DNA from 3 places in the Xenorhabdus sp. XBWT genome. Region 1 is predicted to be linked to each of the others. Evidence: predicted binding sites of a transcription regulator. Region 1 holds the regulator's gene; each other region holds the start of a gene.
What was found. Region 1 encodes CRP, which controls carbon source genes, mostly activating them, when cyclic AMP is high. Its sites were predicted from a motif close to ATGTGANNNNNNTCACAT; they were not measured.
Positions count from the first base shown of each region.

Region 2: focA (formate transporter FocA) is a predicted target of CRP. The motif match lies at 3,214-3,231, and genes of this name have one in related genera.
Region 3: AC5JQI_RS12860 (NupC/NupG family nucleoside CNT transporter) is a predicted target of CRP. The motif match lies at 3,454-3,471, and genes of this name have one in related genera.

Region 1 is NZ_CM180990.1:352,848-361,155, reverse strand. It holds gene murQ (N-acetylmuramic acid 6-phosphate etherase) at 260-1,168, shown strand; gene murP (PTS N-acetylmuramic acid transporter subunit IIBC) at 1,195-2,661, shown strand; gene AC5JQI_RS01570 (LysE family translocator) at 2,677-3,282, opposite strand; gene AC5JQI_RS01565 (YheU family protein) at 3,511-3,729, shown strand; gene AC5JQI_RS01560 (phosphoribulokinase) at 3,806-4,675, shown strand; gene crp (cAMP-activated global transcriptional regulator CRP) at 5,190-5,822, shown strand; gene AC5JQI_RS01550 (aminotransferase class III-fold pyridoxal phosphate-dependent enzyme) at 5,930-6,274, opposite strand; gene AC5JQI_RS01545 (aminodeoxychorismate synthase component II) at 6,396-6,971, opposite strand; gene ppiA (peptidylprolyl isomerase A) at 7,406-7,972, opposite strand.
Region 2 is NZ_CM180990.1:1,545,628-1,553,935, reverse strand. It holds gene ansB (L-asparaginase 2) at 26-1,069, opposite strand; gene ycaO (30S ribosomal protein S12 methylthiotransferase accessory factor YcaO) at 1,217-2,980, shown strand; gene focA (formate transporter FocA) at 3,299-4,156, shown strand; gene pflB (formate C-acetyltransferase) at 4,211-6,493, shown strand; gene pflA (pyruvate formate lyase 1-activating protein) at 6,638-7,378, shown strand; gene AC5JQI_RS06945 (BPSS1780 family membrane protein) at 8,219-8,308, shown strand, end outside.
Region 3 is NZ_CM180990.1:2,948,521-2,956,828, forward strand. It holds partial or broken gene tnpA (IS200/IS605 family transposase) at 1-111, opposite strand, end outside; gene AC5JQI_RS12855 (aminotransferase class I/II-fold pyridoxal phosphate-dependent enzyme) at 172-1,443, opposite strand; gene AC5JQI_RS12860 (NupC/NupG family nucleoside CNT transporter) at 2,195-3,385, opposite strand; gene ligA (NAD-dependent DNA ligase LigA) at 3,555-5,570, opposite strand; gene zipA (cell division protein ZipA) at 5,631-6,551, opposite strand; gene cysZ (sulfate transporter CysZ) at 6,772-7,542, shown strand; gene cysK (cysteine synthase A) at 7,828-8,308, shown strand, end outside.

The sequences.
Region 1 (8,308 bases):
TTACCTTCACCTCTTTTTTTAATTAAAACTTAATTTTTAAAATTAAAAATCCTTTCCACCCCCCCTTTTTTAGTTGCACGAATATATCCAGTTATGCCGATATAAATATAGAGTTTCCTATATATTGACAAACCTTCTCGATTAATATATTGATTCTCATTTAAACTTACACAAAAGTTGAATCTATTGATATATTTTATACCAAGCACTCAATACGGTAATTTAACCTCATTAATCCCCCATAAACATACGGCAAAAAATGACGAAAATAGACTTAAGCAATATGGTGACAGAAAGTCGCAATCCCGCCAGTTCCGACATTGATCAACTATCAACACTCGATATGCTGCGAGTTATCAATGATGAAGATAAAAAAGTAGCTATCGCCGTTGAAAAAACACTCCCGCAAATTGCCAAAGTAGTTGATAAGGTCGCAGAGGCGTTTCGTCAGGGAGGGCGTTTAATTTACAGTGGAGCCGGAACTTCTGGACGTTTGGGTATTTTAGATGCCAGTGAATGTCCGCCAACTTATGGTACAAAGCCAGAACAGGTGATCGGTTTAATTGCGGGTGGGCATCAGGCAATTCTGAAAGCGGTCGAAAATGCGGAAGATAACCGGAAGTTAGGCACAGGCGATCTTAAGGAACTACATTTTAATCAGCGGGATATCCTCGTGGGGATCGCAGCCAGTGGCAGGACACCCTATGTATTAGGTGCAATGGAATATGCTAAATCCGTTGGCGCTACCGTAGCCTGTATCAGTTGTAATCCTGTTAGCCCGATGACGCAATTGGCTGACATTGCTATCACGCCCGTAGTAGGGCCGGAAGTTGTGACAGGTTCTTCTCGCATGAAAGCCGGAACAGCACAAAAACTGGTGCTGAATATGATCACGACAGGTGCCATGATCCGCATTGGCAAGATATATGGCAATTTGATGGTAGATGTGGAAGCCACAAATGCCAAGTTAATCGAACGTCAGAAAAATATTGTTATGGCTGCCACCGAGTGCAGCAGGGAAACCGCCGAAAAAACCCTGAATGCCTGTGGTGGTCACTGTAAAACTGCAATTGTGATGATTTTATCGGATATAAGTGCCGAAAAAGCCAAAAAATTATTGAAAAAGCATCAAGGGCTTATCCGGCCAAGCATCTCAAAAGACCGATAATCATTACCTCTTGGAAGGGGGCATAAATGGCTAAAATTAGTCGGGAAATGCTGTTCGAAATACTCAACGCCATTGGCGGGACAGGTAATATTACACACAGTAGTAATTGTATGACCCGATTGCGGCTGACTTTACGCAATGATTCACTTGCCGATAAAATCAGATTGCAGAAAATCGCGGGCGTCTTAGGCGTCATAAAAAGTGATGACCAACTTCAGATTGTCCTTGGCCCCGGTAAAGCTCAAACAGCCGCAGATATCATGAATACACTGCTCAGTGAATCATATAACTCCAATGAACCAAAACTTCATGTCACTGAGCACTATTCTGAAAACCTAAAAGATATCGCCACCTCAAACAAAAAATATCTCAAAGAAAAACAAACCAGCCCAATCCATAAATTTCTGGCTAAATTTGCCACCATCTTCACGCCTTTAATCCCCGGATTTATTGCTGTTGGTCTGTTATTGGGGTTTGCTACCCTGCTGGAGCAGATTTTTGTCAAAGACGCTGTGCATCCCGACGCGACTTTGGTCGAGATGATCGGTTATATGAAAATCTTTAGCAAAGGCATGTTCAGCTTTCTGAGCATCCTGATTGGCTACAATGCGCAAAAAGCTTTTGGCGGATCAGGGGTTAATGGTGCAATTATCGCATCTTTATTCGTATTGGGTTATAACGCCGAAGCCAACAGCGGGTTCTATTCCGGCATAAATAATTTCTTTGGATTCGCCATCGATCCTCGAGGTAACATCATCGGTGTACTGATTGCCTGTATTCTCGGGGCATGGGTAGAAAAGCAAATCCGCAAAGTCATGCCATCTGACCTCGATATGATCCTGACTTCTGCTATTACTCTGCTTATCATGGGTGCTGTTGCTTTTATCATCATTATGCCCATCGGGAGTTATTTATTTACCACGATGTCATGGCTGTTCATGAACTTGAATGGCAACCCATTCGGCACAGCAATTCTGGCAGGTTTGTTCTTAATCGCTGTAATGTTTGGTGTGCATCAAGGCTTCGTCCCCGTCTATTTTGCCTTGATGGATGCACAGGGTTTCAACTCCCTGTTTCCTGTTCTCGCAATGGGCGGAGCAGGTCAGGTGGGTGCTGCGCTGGCGTTATATCTGAAAGCTCAAAAGGGTTCCTTGTTGCGCACTCAAATCAAAGGTGCCATCATTCCGGGGTTTCTGGGAATTGGGGAACCCTTGATTTATGGCGTAACACTGCCTCGCGTAAAACCCTTTGTCACCGCCTGTCTCGGTGGTGCAGTTGGCGGCTTTTTTATCGGTCTGATTGCCTGGTGGGGATTACCAGTCGGATTAAATAGTGTTTTCGGCCCTTCCGGTTTGGTCGCGCTGCCCCTGATGACCTCCAACAATGGTATCTTCACGGGCATGGCAGTATATGGTGCCGGATTGCTCGTCGCTTACCTATCAGGCTTTATACTGACATTATTCTTTGGCAGTAAAAATATTGACATGAATTGACTCCAGTCCCTAATTTTAGCTAACCCAGATTAAAGGGACGCAAGCGGCGGTCAGCAGCCCCATCGCAATATTAAATATGAACCACGCATGGCGATTTCTTAATAAACAGCCAATCAATGAGCCGAGCATAAGCCAGATTGCACCAGCTATTGCACTGGAGATTAACATTACTGCGCTGATAGCCAATATCGAATTGTTATATAGTGATCCGGGCAGACTGTAACTGCTGACTGCCCCCAATCCCATCAACCATGTTTTGGGGTTCAGGAATTGCAGTAACCAGCCTTGATGAATCTTGATGGGTGTCCCTGTCACCTGCGCTGTACGTAGTTGCTTATAGTGTGAAGTCGCCGTTTTCCAAGCCAACCACAACAAATACAGGCTACCGAGTATTTTCAGACCAGTATGCATCGCAGGGTAGATCAGCAGCAATGCAGCAACACCAAAGGCAGACAGCAATAAAATTGTCTGCATTCCCAATACAATACCCAAACAAAGTGGTACAGAGCGACGGATACCAAAAGTAGCGCCCGCTGATGTTAGCAGCAAGTTGTTTGGGCCCGGAGTGACAGCAGAAATAAACATAAATGTACTAAGCGAGAATAACAAACTTACAGTCATGGGTAGATTCCCCTCACCCAAATGGTCAACATTTCCTTTCAAGAAAAATAGCAGTATGTTATTCCACACACAAGATAACTAATCATGAAATCAATTCATTATGAGTGAGAATTTTTGTCCCCATAAACCACACTGGCTGGCGCCTTATTTAAGGCTATCTCATTTAAAACAATTATCCGAAAAACACTTAATTTCAGAACAATCAAAACATCATCAGGAGCAATTACAATGATGATACCGTGGCAACAACTTGAAACCGATACTCTACTCAACTTAATTGAAAGTTTTGTCTTACGTGAAGGCACAGATTACGGTGATCAAGAAAAAACACTTGAACAAAAAGTACAGGATGTCAAACGTCAGCTTGAACGAGGTGAGGTTCTGCTGGTATGGTCTGAATTACATGAAACTGTCAATATCATGCCTAAAGAGATGTTCCGCCCATAAGGTTTGGCCCATTTTATTCATCATAAGAGACTGATTAAAAAGATAATCCCAATTTTTATTGATAAGGAGTCTGTTCATGTCTGCCAAGTATCCTGTTATTGCAATCACTGGCTCCAGTGGAGCAGGAACGACAACTACCAGTGTAGCTTTTCGTAAGATTTTCCAACAACTTGATGTAACTGCTGCACTCATTGAAGGAGATAGTTTTCATCGTTATACTCGCCCAGAAATGGATGCTGAGATCCGAAAAGCGAAAGAGCAGGGCAGGCATATCAGTTACTTTGGGCCAGAAGCCAATGATTTCAGCATGCTGGAAAAGACGTTTTATGATTACGGGGAAACAGGCAGTGGTCGCTGCCGCAAATACCTCCATACCTATGATGAAGCTGTTCCTTATAACCAAGTACCAGGCACTTTCACACCATGGGAACCATTGCCGTCAAACACCGACATTCTGTTTTACGAAGGGCTGCACGGCGGTGTTGTCACGCCACAACATAATGTTGCCAGCTATGTTGACTTTCTGATTGGTGTTGTACCTATAGTCAATCTGGAATGGATACAAAAACTGATCCGTGATACCAGCGAGCGTGGACACTCTCAAGAAGCTGTCATGGATTCTGTTGTTCGCTCAATGGACGATTATATTCGCTATATCACTCCTCAATTTTCACGCACACACATCAACTTCCAGCGCGTTCCCACTGTTGATACCTCTAATCCTTTTTCTGCCAAGGCCATTCCTTCGTTAGACGAAAGTTTTATCGTGATTCGTTTTCGAGGTCTAACCCAAATTGATTTTCCCTATTTACTGGCAATGCTTCAGGGTTCATTTATTTCCAGTATAAATACTATCGTCGTGCCGGGTGGAAAAATGGGGTTGGCTATGGAGTTAATTATGGCACCGCTCGTCAAACAATTACTGGAAGGTAAAAAGATCTCATGATCTAGGCTTCATTTTATTTTTAATAAAACAGGTAACAAAAAATAATGCCGCCTGTTTTATTAAAATAAATAAGTGATTTATGTGGCTATAAATCAGCCTGATAAAAATCATAACCATGAAGAAGCTAATACATGCAAAAACAACGTGAAATACTTCACTAAAAGGACAGTATTCAGCATTATCTTTCGTTATTATAAATATAAAATCAATAAGACCACGTCTCTAGACCAATTTCTGGTAATCTGATAACCAGTTTAATATGCTGAAGCGATACAAGAGAAGACAGAAACGTTTTCCTGTGTTACAAACAAGTCTACATGCGAGACTGGCAAGGTATATGGGTTAAGATCAATACACTTGTATATTGAAATTTTTATAATCCATATAAAATTCTCGTTTGTCAGTTTTTCAGCAAGTTAATATGTTAATCTATTGACTTTATAAAACTAGCCTTAAGAGAAACGGCCTGTTTCTCACTTCATAAAGGCAGAAATAACAACAGAGGATAAAGCGAATGGTTCTCGGCAAGCCACAAACAGACCCTACTCTTGAATGGTTTTTGTCACACTGCCATATTCACAAATATCCATCCAAGAGCACGCTTATTCATCAAGGCGAGAAAGCAGAAACGCTTTACTACATTGTTAAAGGTTCAGTTGCTGTTCTAATAAAAGATGAAGAAGGTAAAGAGATGATTCTCTCTTATTTAAATCAGGGAGACTTCATTGGTGAACTTGGATTGTTTGAAGAGGGGCAAGAACGTACAGCATGGGTGCGCGCTAAAAGCGCCTGTGAAGTGGCTGAAATTTCTTACAAGAAATTCCGTCAGTTAATTCAGGTTAATCCTGACATTCTAATGCGTTTATCTGCTCAGATGGCAAGTCGCCTGCAAACAACTTCCGAAAAAGTGGGTAACTTAGCCTTTCTGGACGTTACAGGCCGTATCGCCCAAACATTACTCAATCTGGCTAAGCAGCCTGATGCGATGACTCACCCTGATGGTATGCAGATTAAAATCACACGTCAGGAGATTGGACAAATTGTAGGTTGTTCACGTGAAACAGTTGGCCGCATTCTGAAAATGCTGGAAGATCAAAACCTGATCTCTGCACATGGTAAAACTATTGTCGTTTATGGGACCCGTTAGTTCCTGAAAAACCGGGCCAGTGTAATCTACGAGATTCCCACTGGCTTCTTTGTTCTGTTATTGCTTTATCTGGCTGCCAGCTTATTTATCTAACCACCGCGCTATCGCTATATCCAGCCGTGCCATGCCTTTTCTGCTATATCATCCTCAGGAATCACCAATGACGGCGTAAAACGCAGAATACCGTCTCCTGCACTCAATAACATCAACCCCTGTTCAACCGCTTTCTGCAATATATTTCTGGATTTACTCTGATACTCTTTTTTCAATACAGCGCCGATAAGCAGCCCTTTTCCACGAATTTTCTGAAAAATGCCATATTTTTGGTTCAGATTCTCCAATGCGCAAATGATCATATCATGACGTTCTTCCACTCCGGCCAATACTTCTGGCGTATTGATAATATCCAGAGCGGCACAACCAACAGAACAAGCCAGAGGATTTCCTACCATTTCCCTCACCTTGTTTTTATGTTTGCCACATCTAAGTGAAATAATAGTCATTAAATATGAATAAAAAACCACATTATAGCAAATAAAAAAACAGTGGAGTGAGGGGTTTGGTGTTACCAGATTAATATTTAAGAAAATTATTCAACAACTCATGTCCTTGCTCACTAAGAATACTTTCTGGGTGAAATTGCACCCCTTCCAGTGGCAAAGTACGGTGGCGTATCCCCATGATTTCATCCACATCACCATTGCGTTGGCTCCATGCCGTTACTTCAAATGATGCCGGAAGGGTTTCCGCAGCAATAACCAAAGAGTGATAACGAGTGACGGTCAATGGATGATCCAATCCCTTGAATACCCCCTGCTGACAATGATGAAGCAAACTGGTTTTTCCATGCATCACTTCACGGGCTTTGACTATGCTCGCACCAAAAGCTTGCCCTATCGCCTGATGCCCCAAACACACACCGAGAATAGGTAACTTTCCGGCAAAATGCGAAATCGCTTCCAGCGAGATCCCTGCTTCATTTGGCGTACAAGGCCCAGGTGAAATCACTAAATGCGTGGGTGCCAGCTTTTCGATATCTTCAAGCTGCAACTCATCATTGCGTTTAACTAAAACCTCTGTCCCTAACTCACAAAAATACTGATATAAATTGAATGTAAAAGAGTCGTAATTATCTATTATTAATAACATAGGAGTATATCCTACTGATTTTATAGTTTTATAAGTTACCCTACCCACATTAGGGTATTATGCATTATGTATCACGGTAAAATAAAATCAGGTAAACACTATTAACGGCAACGAAGTACTCATCATACCACAGAAGCACTGTTAGAATAGTAGCGACAGAGAAGGGAAACTCAGAGAAGAAAGTGCAACCCAAACAATTAAGGGCGATTATCCGAGTATCTACTTATGGCTTATAACCAATGGATTTCAAGAGACAGCGCGACAGCAAAGGAACCGACAAGTTCGTCGGGAACGAATTTGTCCAGCCAAAGACTGTCCCTTGGTGAGAGGCAGGAACCTCTCATTAATCCCCAGAAACATAGACGGCTATGTGACTGGGGTGAGTGAGAGCAGCCTACAAAACAGCAACTTGAAAGATGAAGGCTTATATCAGATTAAGGCTCGATCTTGGCTGACAAGATCACGATAGGCTTTGCTGGTACATTTTGATAAGGACCAACATTTTCTGTCTTGACCTGAGAAATTTTATCAACCACATCCATGCCTTTTACCACTTTGCCAAAGACTGCATAACCAAAATCACGCTGACCATGGTCAAGGAAAGCATTATCGGTAACGTTAATAAAAAACTGGCTGGTTGCACTGTCTTTATCTGCGGTACGCGCCATCGCGATTGTGCCACGAAGATTACGTAAGCCATTATCCGCCTCATTCTTGATTGGCTCCCTAGTGGCTTTTTGCTTCATATCTTTTGTAAAACCGCCGCCCTGAATCATAAAGCCAGGAATCACACGATGAAAAATAGTGTTGTTATAAAACCCTTCATTGACATACTCAACGAAATTCTTGGTGGTAATTGGTGCTTTATTACTATCCAACTCAAGTTCAATTTCTCCGGCTGATGTCATCAGCTTCACGTGAGTTTCAGCTGCCAATACTGGAGTAGCTATCACACCGATAGCACATGCAGCCATAAGCGACACAAAAATACGTTTAAACATTGATGGTTCCTTTATTTTTGAGGTCAACAATAAAACTCATAACAACAAAACTCATTAAGTGTAATTCCCTATAGGGATAAGTTCCAAATATTTACCTACATTTACGAGTATTTTTAGGTGATTAGAAGAAAATCTATCTATGTAATTTTTATATTCGCATATTTTTGGAAGAGCTATTTTGGGAATAAACTCCATATTAATGCCCTTTCCGCACCAAAGAACATAATTTATCAGAGGATAAAGATTCGGCAATATAGTGATGCTAATTAAAAATTTGAATATAGGATGGTATGAGGTGTTTCCGAATATCAATATTCAACCCGTTTCCCGTAACAT
Region 2 (8,308 bases), 1.2 Mb from region 1:
GAAATTAAGTATTCAATATCAGCAATTAATACTTACTGAACATTTCCTGAATTTTTTCTGCATCATTAGTCTGGGTCAGAGCCAATTGCAGAAGAACACGCGCTTTCTGTGGATTCAAACGCTCTGAAGCCACAAAACCGTATTTGCTGTCGTTAACTTCCGCATTCTGAGTAGTATAACCGAAAGGAATACGGCTGGAACGAACTACAACCACACCATCTTTAGCGGCCTTAGCCAGAGTATCAAGAATAGATTTATAGATGTTGCCATTACCTACACCTGCACTGATCACGCCTTGGTAGCCGTTTTCAATAAACGCTTTTGCTGGCAGATCAGACGCGTTGGAGTAGTTATAAACGATGCCAACTTTTGGCAGTTTATCCAGTTGACTAACGTCAAACACGGCTTTATTTGCTTTTACAGGAGCCGCAGAGTAAAAGTTGACTTTACCGTTGTGAACAAAGCCCTGATCACCTGAATTGACAGCTTGGAACGCCTGCACTGCAGTTGTGCTCAATTTAGCGATATCACGGCCATGAATAACGGAATCATTCATCGCAAGCAGAACACCACGGTTTGCAGAGTTTTTGTCAGATGCAACAACAACTGCATTGTACAGGTTCAATGGGCCATCAGCACCCAGAGCAGTCGATGGGCGCATTGCGCCAACCATCACGATAGGTTTCTGACACTGAGTCGTCAAATCGAGGAAGTAAGCAGTTTCTTCCATAGTGTCAGTGCCGTGAGTGATAACAAAGCCATCAGTTTTATCACAGTCTGAATTGATTTTTTTCGCCAAAGTCAGCCAAACTTGATCGTTCATGTCCTGAGAACCGATGCTGACAACCTGTTCACCTTTCAGATCAGCAATATTCTTGATAGCTGGCACAGCGTTTAACAGAGAATCAACTCCCACTTTACCCGCCGTATAACTAGATTGAGTTGCGGATTCACCGCCTCCGGCAATTGTCCCCCCTGTTGCTAAAACGGTAATGCTTGGCAAAGCGAAAGCAGAACCACTAACTAAAGCCAGAAAACCGGCTATTGCTGTTTTTTTAGTCTTTTTCATTATTTAACCTCTTGTAAAAAAACTATTTTATTATGTAAAGCAAGAATAAATAAACTCTAATTAACAATAATTTTTGGGAATTGATAGAGCGGACAAAAAAAACGCCGTATGATATATGGCTTCTAACATGAATTGAAGTGAATTACGATGACGCAAACCTATATCTCGGGCAAAGATGCCGCATTAGAAGACTCCATTAACCGTTTCCAAGACAAGCTGGTATCCCTTGGTTTTAATATCGAAGAAGCCTCTTGGCTGAATCCTGTCCCTAATGTTTGGTCAGTACATATCCGTGATCGCGATTGCCCACTGTGCTTTACTAATGGCAAAGGTGCCAGCAAGAAAGCCGCTTTGGCTTCTGCACTGGGAGAATATTTTGAGCGCTTATCGACAAATTATTTCTTTGCTGATTTTTATCTTGGCGATGCGGTAGCCAATGGTGAATTTATTCATTATCCAAATGAAAAATGGTTTCCATTACCAGAAGATGATTCCCTGCCAGAAGGCATTTTAGACGAACGTCTCCATCATTTTTACAACCCAGACAACGCCCTCAATGCCAGCCAATTGATTGATCTTCAATCAGGCAATGAAGATCGCGGGATCTGTGCCCTGCCATTCTCTCGTCAGTCAGATAATCAAACTATTTATATTCCGATGAACATTATCGGAAACTTGTATGTTTCAAATGGCATGTCAGCCGGTAATACCATTAACGAAGCGCGCGTTCAGGGATTATCTGAAGTGTTCGAACGCTATGTGAAAAACCGCATTATTGCAGAACTCATCAGCTTGCCTGAAATTCCACAAGACGTTATGAACCGCTACCCTGGCGTAGTTGAGTCCGTCGATAAATTGCAGGAAGAAGGCTTCCCGATTTATTGCTACGATGCTTCACTCGGCGGCCAATTCCCGGTCATTTGCGTTGTATTACTCAATCCGAATAATGGAACTTGCTTTGCATCCTTTGGTGCCCATCCTGATTTTGGCGTTGCACTGGAACGTACTGTCACAGAGTTGCTGCAAGGGCGCAGCCTGAAAGATCTGGATGTCTTCACTCCACCCAGTTTCGATGATGAAGAAGTTTCTGAGCATACTAATCTGGAAACTCACTTTATTGATTCAAGCGGCGCGATCAGTTGGGATCTATTTAAACAAGATGCTGATTATGAGTTTGCTGACTGGAATTTCAACGGAACAACAGAAGAAGAATTTGACACTTTGATGGGGATCTTCAATACACTGGATGCTGACGTCTACATTGCTGATTATGAGCATCTTGGCGTTTATGCCTGCCGTATTCTGGTCCCGGGTATGTCAGATATTTATCCAGTTGAAGATCTGCATATTGCCAATAACACCATGGGGACTCATCTTCGTGATACCATTCTGGCCTTACCGGTAAGCCAATGGCAACCAGAAGAATATCTCGCTTTCCTTGAACAATTGGATGATGAGGGGTTAGATGATTTCACCCGTGTTCGTGAATTGCTGGGAATTGCTGCGGGCAAAGATAACGGTTGGAGCAACCTGCGTATCGGTGAATTGAAATCCATGCTGGCATTGGCTGGTAACGATCTGGAACAAGCGCTGATTTGGGTTGAATGGACACAAGATTTCAATGCTTCTATTTTCACCGCTGAGCGAGCGAATTATTATCGCTGCCTGCAAACTTTATTGTTATTGACCCAAGAAGAGGATCGCAAACCAGAACAATATTATCAGGCGTTTGTGAAAATGTATGGTCAGGATACTGTTGATGCAGCTTCCGCTGCTATTGCCGGAGAGAACTGTTTCTACGGTTTATGGTCTATCGATTCAGAGTTGAAATCATTACCAGCACATCAGGCATTATTGAATGCCTATGAAAAATTGCAAAAAGCCAAACGTAAATTTTGGGCAAATAAATAAACGATTAGATTAAAGTTTATTAAAAGTAAAATTCAGGTTAAATATAGTTTATATTAAAACAACAAATAAATGACAATTTAACCTGTTATTTTACTTTTTATGTCTGAAATCCCTCTATCTGTCCCTATAAAATATTTTTATAAATTTTAAAAAATATTTTATACATATAAATCAATATATTAAAGTCAAAAAGCCATATTCGGGTCATCATATTTCACCAGACTTTAAGACTAATATGATCCATATCAAATTCAGAGCAGTATCGGTTTGTTACTATCATTGCGTGCTATATTAATTAAGGATAAAGAGAGTGTTAGGATGAAAACTGACAACCCTTTTAATTTATTTCCACCTGCTGTAATGGCACAAATCGCTGATGATAGTGGTGTATATAAAGTCAATAAACACCCCGCAGTGACTTACTTATCGGCAATCATGGCGGGTGTGTTTATCTCCATTGCTTTTGTTTTTTATATTACGGCAACAACAGGAACCTCTTCCATTCCTTATGGATTGGCAAAATTAACGGGTGGACTCTGCTTTTCTCTTGGCCTAATGCTGGTGGTTGTATGTGGTGTCGATCTCTTCACTTCTACCGTACTGACAATCATTTCAAAAGCGACAGGGCGTATTACTTGGTCACAGATGCTAAAAAACTGGATTAACGTTTATATTGGTAATCTGATTGGCGCACTGTTTTTCGTGGCCTTAATCTGGTACTCAGGACAATATACCGTTGCCAATGGTATCTGGGGGCTGAATGTATTACAAACAGCTGATCATAAAATGCACCATTCCTTTATTGAAGCGATTTGTTTAGGCATTTTAGCTAATCTGATGGTATGCCTTGCGGTCTGGATGAGCTATGCCGGACGCAGCCTAATCGATAAACTATTCGCGCTGATACTGCCAATTGGCATGTTTGTCGCCAGTGGCTTTGAACACAGTATCGCTAACATGTTTTTAATTCCGTTCGGGATCACCATCAAAAATTTCGCGCCTGAAGAATTCTGGCTGAAAGTAGGAGTTACTCCCGAGCAGTTTCCGCAACTCACCGTTTCGAATTTTATTACCGATAATCTGATCCCTGTAACGATAGGTAACATTATCGGTGGTGCTGTATTGGTTGGGTTGGCTTATTGGATCATCTATTTACGCGGTGGCAAAAAGAATTAATTCGCCTCCACGCCAGATTTCTTAAAAGTTCCACTGTTAAAAGGTAGAAGTATCATGTCCGAGTTAAATGAAAAATTTTCTGTTGCATGGCAAGGATTTAACGAAGGTAGCTGGCAGAATAAAGTCGACGTTCGTGACTTCATCCAGAAAAATTATATCCCGTATGAAGGTGACGAATCGTTCCTTGCAGGCGCCACAAAATCGACAGATGTTTTGTGGGAAAAAGTCATGGAAGGTATCAAAATCGAAAACCGCACTCATGCACCGGTAGATTTTGATACTGATGTTGCGTCTACAATTACCTCTCATGATGCTGGTTATATTGAAAAAGATCTGGAACAAATCGTTGGACTGCAAACCGAAGCTCCTCTGAAACGTGCCATTATTCCATTTGGTGGCATTAAAATGGTTGAAGGTTCTTGCAAAGCCTACAATCGCAATCTCGATCCAAAACTGAAACAAATTTTTACTGAATATCGCAAAACCCATAATCAGGGTGTGTTTGATGTTTATACTCCTGATATCCTGAAATGCCGTAAATCGGGTGTTTTGACTGGTCTGCCAGATGCCTATGGCCGTGGCCGCATCATCGGTGATTATCGTCGTGTCGCATTGTACGGTATTGACTTCCTGCGTGATGATAAATTTGCCCAGTTCACTTCCCTGCAAGAAAAATTGGAAAACGGAGAGGATCTGGAATCCACTATCCGCTTGCGTGAAGAGCTTGTTGAACAGCACCGTGCTCTCGGCCAAATCAAAGAGATGGCCGCTAAATATGGCTATGATATTTCCAATCCGGCGACTGATGCCAAAGAAGCGGTACAATGGACTTACTTCGCTTATCTGGCAGCTGTTAAATCTCAAAATGGTGCAGCAATGTCTTTCGGCCGTGTTTCCAGCTTCCTGGATGTCTATATTGAACGTGATATTCAAGCAGGTAAACTGACTGAACAACAAGCTCAAGAGCTGATCGACCATTTGGTAATGAAACTGCGTATGGTACGTTTCCTGCGCACTCCTGAATACGATGAACTGTTCTCTGGTGACCCAATCTGGGCAACCGAATCATTGGCAGGTATGGGCTTGGACGGTCGTACTCTGGTGACCAAAAACAGCTTCCGTTTCCTGAACACGCTGTACACCATGGGACCATCACCAGAACCGAACATGACTATTCTGTGGTCTGAAAAGCTGCCAATTAGCTTCAAAAAATTTGCGGCAAAAGTCTCTATCGATACTTCTTCTCTGCAGTATGAAAACGATGACTTAATGCGGCCTGATTTCAACAGCGATGATTATGCTATCGCATGTTGTGTCAGCCCAATGATTGTCGGTAAACAAATGCAGTTCTTCGGTGCCCGAGCGAACCTTGCAAAAACCATGCTGTATGCCATCAACGGCGGTATGGATGAAAAAATGAAAATGCAGGTTGGCCCGAAAGAAGAGCCAATGAGAGATGCCGTGCTGAATTACGACAAAGTTATGGATCGCATGGATCACTTCATGGATTGGCTGGCAAAACAATATGTCACCGCCCTGAACATCATTCACTATATGCATGACAAATACAGTTATGAAGCTTCGTTGATGGCACTGCATGATCGTGACGTATTCCGTACCATGGCATGTGGTATCGCAGGGTTATCCGTTGCTGCTGACTCACTGTCTGCGATTAAATATGCAACAGTTTCCCCAATCCGTGATGAAGATGGCTTGGCCGTTGATTTCAATATTGAAGGAGAATACCCACAATTTGGTAACAACGATTCACGTGTCGATGATATCGCTTGTGATCTGGTTGAACGCTTCATGAAAAAAATCCAGAAACTGCAAACATATCGCAATGCCTCTCCAACTCAGTCTGTACTCACCATTACCTCTAATGTGGTTTATGGTAAGAAAACAGGTAACACTCCTGATGGACGTCGTGCTGGCGCACCATTCGGACCAGGTGCTAACCCGATGCATGGGCGTGACCAGAAAGGCGCTGTAGCTTCACTGACTTCAGTGGCTAAGTTGCCATTTGCGTATGCTAAAGATGGTATCTCATACACTTTCTCCATTGTACCTAATGCACTGGGTAAAGATGATGATGTCCGTAAAGCCAATCTGGCAGGTCTGATGGATGGTTATTTCCATCATGAAGCAGATATTGAAGGCGGTCAGCATCTGAACATTAACGTCATGAATCGGGAAATGTTACTGGATGCAATGGAAAATCCTGAGAAATATCCTCAGTTGACTATCCGTGTATCAGGCTACGCGGTACGGTTTAACTCTTTGACTAAAGAGCAACAAAGAGACGTTATCACCCGCACCTTCACCCAAACAATGTAATGGCTAAGCATGTGAGAGTAGCGTTAAACAGAGCTGTGTTACCTCAAAATGTCATTATTTTCCATTGAAATGAAATGACATACACTAAAGGCCCCTTAATAATTGGGGCCTTTAATACTTGTCAGTTTTTGGAGAAATCCTTTCATGTCCGTACTTGGTCGTATCCACTCTTTTGAATCTTGTGGAACCGTTGATGGCCCGGGTATCCGTTTTATCACGTTTTTCCAGGGTTGCCTAATGCGTTGTCTCTATTGCCATAACCGCGACACCTGGGATACTCATGGTGGAAAAACGGTCACTGTTGAAGAGTTAGTAAAAGAAGCGACGACCTATCGTCATTTTATGAATGCTTCAGGTGGTGGAGTCACAGCTTCTGGTGGCGAAGCAATTCTCCAGGCCGAGTTTGTCCGTGACTGGTTCAGAGCCTGCCATGCGGAAGGTATTCATACCTGTTTAGATACCAATGGCTTTGTCCGCCGTTATGATCCGGTGATCGATGAGCTAATGGATGATACTGATCTTGTTATGCTGGATTTAAAACAAATTAACGATGATATCCACCAGAAATTAGTCGGCGTTTCTAATCATCGAACTCTCGAATTTGCCCGATATCTGGCAAAACGAAATCAAAAAACCTGGATTCGCTATGTTGTCGTTCCCGGCTGGTCAGATGACGATAACTCTGTCCATTTGCTTGGTGAATTCACCAAGTGCATGAAAAACATTGAAAAAATTGAATTATTACCTTATCACGAGTTGGGCAAGCATAAATGGATTGCCATGGGTGAAGAATATAAATTAGAAGATGTTCACCCTCCTTCAAAAGAAACAATGGATAGGGTAAAAGAAATTCTGAATAGTTATGGACACCATGTAATTTATTAGATTTATCGTTTTCAAGCTACCTCTTTGTTGGCTGTATTTATTCCCCCAGTTACATAGTTAGCTATGCTTCTGGGGATTCCTTCCCCTTCCGCCGCACAGTAACTCAAAACTCATTGGGTATATATCCTGCACCTTTCCACACCAATATTTCAGTAAAACAATCAATTAATATCAATAAGAACAGAGCCTCAATAAATTGAGGCCAACTTTCTTCGTAAAAATGTCTTAATTCTAAGATACCAGAAAAATTGAAATAACTGACTATAAAGACATATTAACCATCCTTAATTTAAAGCTCTAATCAATATAACACATGGATTTACCCAGAATTTATAAACAAAATAACAAATCATCCATACTATTTATTGTTTTTTTAAATTATTTCATTCGGTTAATTTCGCTTTGTTATTATTTAAATAAAACATCAAACTATCTTCTAATTTAATCACTCAAGTTGGTTATAACGAAATGATATTTTATATGTTTTGTCACTTTACCTAACTCAAACACCAGAACAGAACTCTGATATCAAATTAAAATGTTTTCATCCAAAAAAACCTGCAATGACATATTAAAAACAAAATAATTTACTTTACATCAAGATAAACAAGAAAATTAAACTAAAATCATATAATTACAATCATAAAATCATTCAGTATATACATCAATACCGATAAAAATCATGCATTAATTCGCAGATAAGAATCACAAATAGCACTTGTTGATTAATAATTTTTATATAATAATTCAGTCGTTTTCTCTATAAACTTGTATTTATGGAATGCTAATAGAGAAAAACCAATTCAAAATTCATCACTCAATAAGATAAATCGGAAAAAAATGGACACTCAAGATATTAATTTCAATTCAGGGAAAAATAGTGTTTCTCTAAGCAAGGAGAAAGATACATTCATTCCTGGTGGCCGGGCT
Region 3 (8,308 bases), 1.7 Mb from region 1:
CCTTTGAGGAGTCCCATCAATATTGATACCAATAATTTAGGGAGGAATGATGACGACTAGAAATATATGGTCTAGCTAGATATTTAACTCTAATACTTCACAATTTTTCATAATTGGGCTACCAGATACAAAAAATTTTGGTTTTAGTAAATTGGGAAACTCCTTGTGAAGTCATATTAAATCCAGTTGCTGTCCAATTTGGATTAAAATGTGAATGCTATAGTCCAACTCTTCTTTGCTCAGATTCGCGCTCAAATTCATCCGTATTCGTGTACGTGTTTTACTTACAGCAGGAAATGCCACAGGATTAACGTATATACCTTTCTCATGAAGCATACGAGCCATTGTATAGCAACGATGTTCATCACCTGTAATCAATGGCACAATGGCAGTTTCGCTGTTGAGTATATTAAATCCCGCATCACGTAATTTTTGGCGGAAATACTCTGCCTTAGCTTGCAACTCTAAGGTCAATTGTGATGAGGCATCAAGAATATCGATAGCACTCATGACTGCAGCTAACACGGCCGGAGGGAGTGAAGCAGAGTAAATATAAGGCGTTGCGGCAACGCGGAGGATTTTTCCTGTTTTCTTATTTGTGCCAATAAACCCGCCAATGCCTGGTAAGCCTTTGCTCAAGCTACCAGTGATAATATCAACTTGATCAGTTATTCCAAAGTGGGCACAGCTTCCTCGGCCGTTCGGGCCAACATGTGCAGTGCCATGCGCGTCATCAACAATGACAAAGGCATTGTATTTTCGTGCTAGCTCGACAATACCAGGCAATGGTGCTAAATCACCATCCATACTAAAAACACCATCGGTGATAATAAATTTGCGTGCTTGAAATGAAGTTTGACGCAATTTGTTCTCAAGACTTTTTAGAGAAGCATGTTGATAAATTCGAACTGTTGCACTGCTCAGTTTCAGGCCATCAACAATAGATTGATGGTTGAGCATGTCACTGAAAACTACGTCACCTTCACGGCATAGAGTCGAGAGGACAGCGAGATTAGCGCTGAATCCTGAGCTGAAAGTAATGACTTCCTCTACACCAAGGAATTTAGCCAGCCGTTGCTCCATTTCAAGATGTAAGTCACTAGTACCATTAAGAAGACGTACGCCACTGGATGTGGTTCCATAATGATGAATTGCATTGATGCTGGATTCAATGATGCTTTGATGGCCATTGAGTCCAGAGTAGTTATAGGAGCCTAAATGCAAAACATCACGTATAAGTGCGCTATCGGCACTGGTAGGACTGTAGCTAACGGAAGCATTCTTGCAAGGAATGCTATGAAATACTCTACCAATCATATCCATTTTGCCCTCAGAGACAAAATGGTCGTAACGCTCAGCTATACTCTGTAGATAATCGTTAGATCGCGCAATGTCACGATGATCGTCATCTATTCTTGAGTCAGTATGACTAAATTTATTCATAGTCCTGGTTCCTTGTATAAAAATAAGAATTAAAAATGATGATAAATATTCTCACTAAGATCTTAGTGAGTTGATTAGAATAAATAGGGAGTTTAGATTAAGACCTCTCGGTTATATATTTCAGCAGTAATACATGATAAGAATTGATATTTATCACTCCTTATAATTTTATATATATATTTTAAATAACCACGTTAATTTATAATTATTCTAAATTTATCTACATCAATAAAATAAATACATATTTTAATTTACGCAAATTAGCACTTAACCTTACTTTTTGTAAATAGATATTTTTTGAACTGTAACTAATATTATTTATATTATTCCGTATAACATGGAAGGCTATTCTTGGGAAATAGCAGATGATATTTCATCGTAACAATAGAACAAGGGTATAATACAAAGGAGTTTCATTCCTGATTCAAACTGTAACTATCACAAGCAATACATGATAAAATTCACATAATTAGAAAAACCACCATCCAATATATTTTCATTTATAGATAAATAACATTTTGCAATAGTGACATATTCATTTTTGCATTCTGAATTATTGCTGTAATGAAAACAATTTTATGAACGGTTCCATTCAGTTAAGTAACTACCATAAATACTGGTAACAATGATTTCATGTTGCCATTTCATATAACGATTGCCACAAACGTTAAATTTTTTAAAAGAAAAAGTGGCATCTGCCAAGATGCCACTTTTATTCATTTCATTATAAAGTTTAATTTATAGAAGGAGCTTAAATACTCATGATCAGCCCTGTAATTGCCGCAGACAGGAAGCTCACCAGAGTAGAGCCGAACAGCAGCTTCAGGCCAAAACGTGCAACCGTGTTACCCTGTTTTTCATTAAGTCCTTTAATGGCACCAGCAACAATCCCAATAGATGAGAAATTAGCGAAGGAAACTAAGAATACCGACAGAATGCCTTTTGAACGTTCGCTCAGTTCAGCCGAAATTTCTTGCAGGCCCTGCATTGCCACAAACTCATTGGAAACGAGTTTCGTCGCCATGATACTGCCTACTTTCAGCGCTTCATCGCCCGGAATACCAATGATCCACGCCAAAGGATAGAACACATACCCCAGACACTCTTGGAAAGTAATACCAAACACTAAGTCAAAAATGGCATTGATACCCGCAATCAGGGCGATAAAACCAATCAACATTGCAGAAACAATCAATGCGACTTTGAAACCAGCCAAAATATATTCGCCCAGCATTTCAAAAAAACTTTGTCCTTCGTGCAGGTTGCTCATATGGATTTCTTCTTCACTCTCAACAGAGTAAGGGTTAATGAGCGACAAGACGATAAAGGTGCTGAACATATTAAGTACCAGCGCTGCTACCACGTATCTTGCATCCAGCATCGTCATATAGGCACCCACAATAGACATGGATACTGTAGACATTGCCGTCGCCGCCATCGTATACATCCGGCGCTCAGACATCTTACCCAGTACATCTTTGTAAGCAATAAAGTTCTCTGATTGCCCCAGAATCAGTGAGCTAACCGCATTAAACGACTCCAGCTTGCCCATGCCGTTAATTTTAGACAACACTGTACCTATCGCGCGGATAATAATCGGCAATACTTTAATATGTTGTAAAATACCAATCAAAGCAGAAATGAAGATGATTGGGCACAATACATTCAGGAAGAAAAATGCCAGATTCGCTTCCATCATTCCGCCGAAAATAAAGCTGGTTCCTTTCGCCGCATAAGACAACAAATGGACGAACAGGTTGTCAAATGCCTTAACAATCCCCAAACCAGCATTAGAATTCAGGAAAAACCATGCCAAAAAAATCTCAATAATCAATAACTGAATAATATAACGAATCCGAATATCCTTTCGGTTATTACTCGCTAAAATCGACAGACCGCCAATCACGACCAATGCAAGGAAAAAATGAAAAACATGAGACATAAAAAAGAACTCCAAACATGATGCTGTGCAAATTTGTAACTATATTATATGTAACGGATAACAGTATATTTTTATAATCATCACATAAATCTATTAATTAAACGCTACAAATTTCTGTTTAGCCAATCCGGTCACACTTTCCTACATTTCACTTTTAAGTAAAAAATTATTAACCCAATAAGCGGATCATTTCTTCTTCACCAATAACAGGAATGCCTAATTCATTGGCTTTAATCAACTTGGAACCCGCTGCTTCCCCGGCAATAACCAGATCCGTTTTTTTGGAAACACTCCCCGTCACTTTTGCACCTAAAGCTGCCAGTTTATCTTTGGCCTCGTCTCTGGATAAAAGGCTTAATGAACCCGTCAATACGACAATTTTACCGGCAAATGGGCTATCAATTTCATCCAAACTCGGGCTTTCAACAGATTCCCAAAGGATTCCAACATTATTGACCAAATCATCAATTACAGCCTGATTATGTGGTTCGCTAAAGAAATTCACGACATGGCTGGCAACAATGCCTCCCACATCCTGCACTGCAACTAATGCATCCGTATCCGCTACACGCAATTTTTCCAATGTACCAAAGTGTGCAACCAGATTGGCGGCAGTCGCTTCCCCAACCTCACGAATTCCCAAGGAATAAATAAAACGAGCAAAAGTGGTTTTCTTGGATTTATCCAAAGCATTAATGACATTTTGTGCCGATTTAGGCCCCATTCGATCAAGACCCGTCAATTTTCCAGCGGTCAGACGGAAAAGATCAGCCGGTGTTTTGACATATTCTTTATCAACAAGCTGCTCAATAATTTTTTCGCCCATGCCATCAACATCCATCGCACGGCGGGAAACAAAATGTTTCAGCGCCTCTTTGCGTTGTGCCCCACAGAACAAGCCCCCCGTACAGCGGGCTACTGCTTCTCCTTCAACGCGTTCGATATCTGAACCACAAACAGGACAATGTTCTGGGAAAACTATTTCCTGACTTTCTGTTGGTCTATTCTCATGAATAACACCAACGACTTGCGGGATAACATCTCCAGCACGACGAATAACTACAGTATCACCAATACGCAGACCCAAACGTTCAATTTCATCGGCATTGTGCAATGTGGCATTACTGACAGTCACACCCGCGACCAATACAGGCTCCAAACGCGCCACTGGCGTAATCGCTCCGGTACGTCCGACTTGAAATTCAACATCACGCACAGTCGTCATCTGTTCTTGGGCAGGAAATTTGAAAGCCGTTGCCCAACGTGGTGCTCTGGCAACAAAACCCAGCGTTTCCTGTAATTCAAGGAAATCGACTTTAACAACAACACCATCAATATCAAAACCTAATGTCGGGCGCTGTTGCTCAATGTTATGGTAAAATTCCATCACTTGTTGAGTACCCTGACACAGTTTCACTTTGTCACTGACTGGCAATCCCCACTTTTTGAATTGCATCAAACGTTGATAGTGACTTGCAGGCAGTTCTCCGCCCTCCAGAACGCCAACACCATAGCAATAAAAGGTCAATGGACGTTTAGCGGTAATACGTGGATCAAGCTGACGTAATGATCCGGCCGCTGCATTACGGGGATTGGCGAAGACTTTATTACCTGTGCGGCGGGCTTCTTCGTTGAGTTTTTCAAACCCCGCCTGTTTCATAAACACTTCACCACGGATTTCAACACGGGCCGGAATATTCCCCCCTTTCAAACGCAAGGGAATAGCGTGGATAGTACGAACATTAGTGGTAATGTTTTCCCCTGTTGTTCCATCTCCGCGCGTTGCTGCCTGCACCAATTCTCCATTTTCATATAACAGGCTGACAGCCAAACCATCGAGTTTCAGTTCACAACAAAATACCAAATCCCGGCTATCTTTCAGACGGTCACGAACACGCTTATCAAATGCCAGATAACTTTCTTCATCAAATACGTTATCTAAAGACAGCATAGGGATCTCATGGCGCACCTGTTCGAAAACCGTCAATGGGGCTGCGCCTACACGTTGTGTGGGAGAGTCAGCCGTGATCAACGTTGGGTGTTGCTCTTCCAGCGCTTTTAATTCCCGCATTAAACGATCATATTCTGCATCAGGGATCTCTGGCGCATCCATAACATGATACAAATATTCATGATGACGCAATATTGTTCTTAATCCGTTGATTTTTTCGATAATAGTTTTCATGACTTCTCACCAGAGATGAAAAAACCCCCGACTTAGCGGGGGTTTAATACTAAAAAAGAGTTATTCACTGACGTTGAGCGTATTGCGGATACGCGCTTTATAGACTTCGATCATCTGCGGAGTAAGCATCTTACGCTCACCATCCAGAACTACGCCACCTACATCTGCTGCAATGCGCTGTGCCGCTTGTAGCATCAGCTTGAAATTCTGATTGGAATCACCGAATGAAGGCACCAGCATAAACATGGATATCCCGGGAGTCGTGAAATCTACCATTAGGTCTGGATCAAATGAACCCGGCTTTACCATATTAGCTAAACTGAACAACACAGCACCACTGCCCGATGGATTCAAGTGGCGATGGAAAATATTCATATCACCAAACCGGAAACCAGCCTGCAAAATGCTTTGAAGTAAGACGTCACCATTCAGTTCCTGACCATGATGAGCGGCAACATGTAACACCAGTACAGTTTCTTTTTGAATTTGCTCAGGCTCGGCCTGTGCTTCATTTTCCACCGCTTTTAGTTGCCCTTCAGCAATATCAGTGCTTTCTGCCCTTTTCAGTTCAGCTTGTTCTACGGAATCAAATAACCCGAGCTGAGGCTCTTCCTGCGATTCAGTGACAACTTTCGCTTCTGTAGCTGGTACGTCAGTCTGATCTCTTTCAAGTAAAGGGTCCGAACCATTATCATGCCCGGCCACTGATGATTCAGATGTTTGACGTTCAATAACTGGCTCTGCACGATGTTCAGTACGCCGTTTTACCGACTTCTGTACAGGTGCTTTTGGTGAATTATCAAACAATTCATCATTATTATCCTCTAACTCTTCCTGACGCCCCTGTTTATGACGTTTAACTGGGCGATCACGAAAGAGTGATGAACGCTCTTTACGGCTGGTCCACAACCCATGTAATAGCAAAGCTATTATGGCTATCGCACCAACAACGATTAATATCAGACGCAAATCCTGCATCATTGCTATCTCTGTTGTTTAAATTAATTGCCACCACGGCGGAAACTTCTTTAGATAAGAGTATTTGTCAAATAAGACAAGTGCAAGTCTCTACATACTTTTCTTACCATAAAGAGAGATATCCTCTGTTTTTTCGGATGTTTTTTAAACACAAAACTACTGGTCAGTAGAAAATCCTGCCTATATCATACCGTCTCAATCATCTAGGAGAGAATAAGAAAATATGACGAATTCGACAAAGTTGCCAAAACATTTAGGCGGATTTCATTATGTTGTGCAAGGTTGGCAGCTGATCACTCGCCCTGGCATTAAAAGATTCGTTTTATTGCCTTTACTGACTAATATTTTGTTGCTAGGTGGTTCATTTTGGTGGTTATACCAGAAATTGGATGGCTGGATACAATGGACACTCAATAAAATACCGGACTGGATGCAATGGTTAAGCTACCTGATATGGCCAATTGCGGTCATTTCCATCTTACTAATTTTCACCTATTTCTTCAGCGTATTAGCCAATTTCATTGCTTCACCGTTCAATGGGTTGTTGGCAGAAAAACTGGAGGCTGACCTGACGGGTATTCCTGCACCAGATACAGGTATTATCGACTTACTCAAAGATACGCCGCGCATTTTAAAACGTGAAATAGTGAAAATTCTTTACTACATCCCCCGTGCTATCGCCCTTTTATTGCTTTATTTTATTCCCGGAATTGGCCAAACCGTTGCCCCTGTCCTTTGGTTTATTTTCAGTGCCTGGATGCTGGCTATCCAATATTGTGATTATCCATTTGATAACCACAAAGTCAGTTTTGCCACCATGCGCAATACATTGAGACAAAACAAAATCGACAACCTTCAATTTGGTGCAACGGTAAGCGTATTAACCATGATCCCCGTAATAAACCTATTCATTATGCCGGTTGCGGTTTGCGGTGCTACCGCAATGTGGGTTGATCGCTATCGTGCAAAACATGCGCTGAATCACACAGTATAAAACTGCTTTAATTCTTTAAAACTACACATAGCCCCCCGACAAGCTATAAATGTATCAGGGGGTTTGTTTAATGATTTGCTGATATGTATCACATCAATCAGAAAATCGACACGATGGCCAAAAATAATACAAATAGTTATACCAATCATAAATAGCCTGAACAATATAAAATAACCATCCAATATTCTTTTATATAATAACAATAGATTGAAACCTTATTTCCATAAATAAGATGTTAGCGTATGTTTAACCAATATTTAACGGTATCTCAGGGGCAATCGAACAATGAGCAAAATTTATGAAGACAATTCGTTGACTGTTGGTCACACTCCGTTAGTACGCTTAAAAAACTTCGCCAATGGTCGTATCTTAGCGAAGGTTGAGTCACGCAATCCCAGCTTCAGTGTAAAATGCCGCATTGGCGCTAATATGATTTGGGATGCAGAAAAACGAGGCATCCTCACTAAAGATAAAGAACTTATTGAACCAACCAGTGGTAATACAGGCATTGCTCTTGCTTATGTTGCTGCTGCCCGTGGTTATAAACTGACATTGACTATGCCTGAAACCATGAGCCTTGAGCGCCGCAAGCTCCTGAAAGCACTGGGAGCTGATTTGGTATTGACTGAAGGCGCAAAAGGCATGAAAGGCGCTATTGAAAAAGCCAACGAAATTCATGATAGCAACCCTGACCGTTATGTACTTCTACAACAATTCAGCAACCCAGCCAACCCAGAAATTCACGAAAAAACGACTGGCCCTGAGA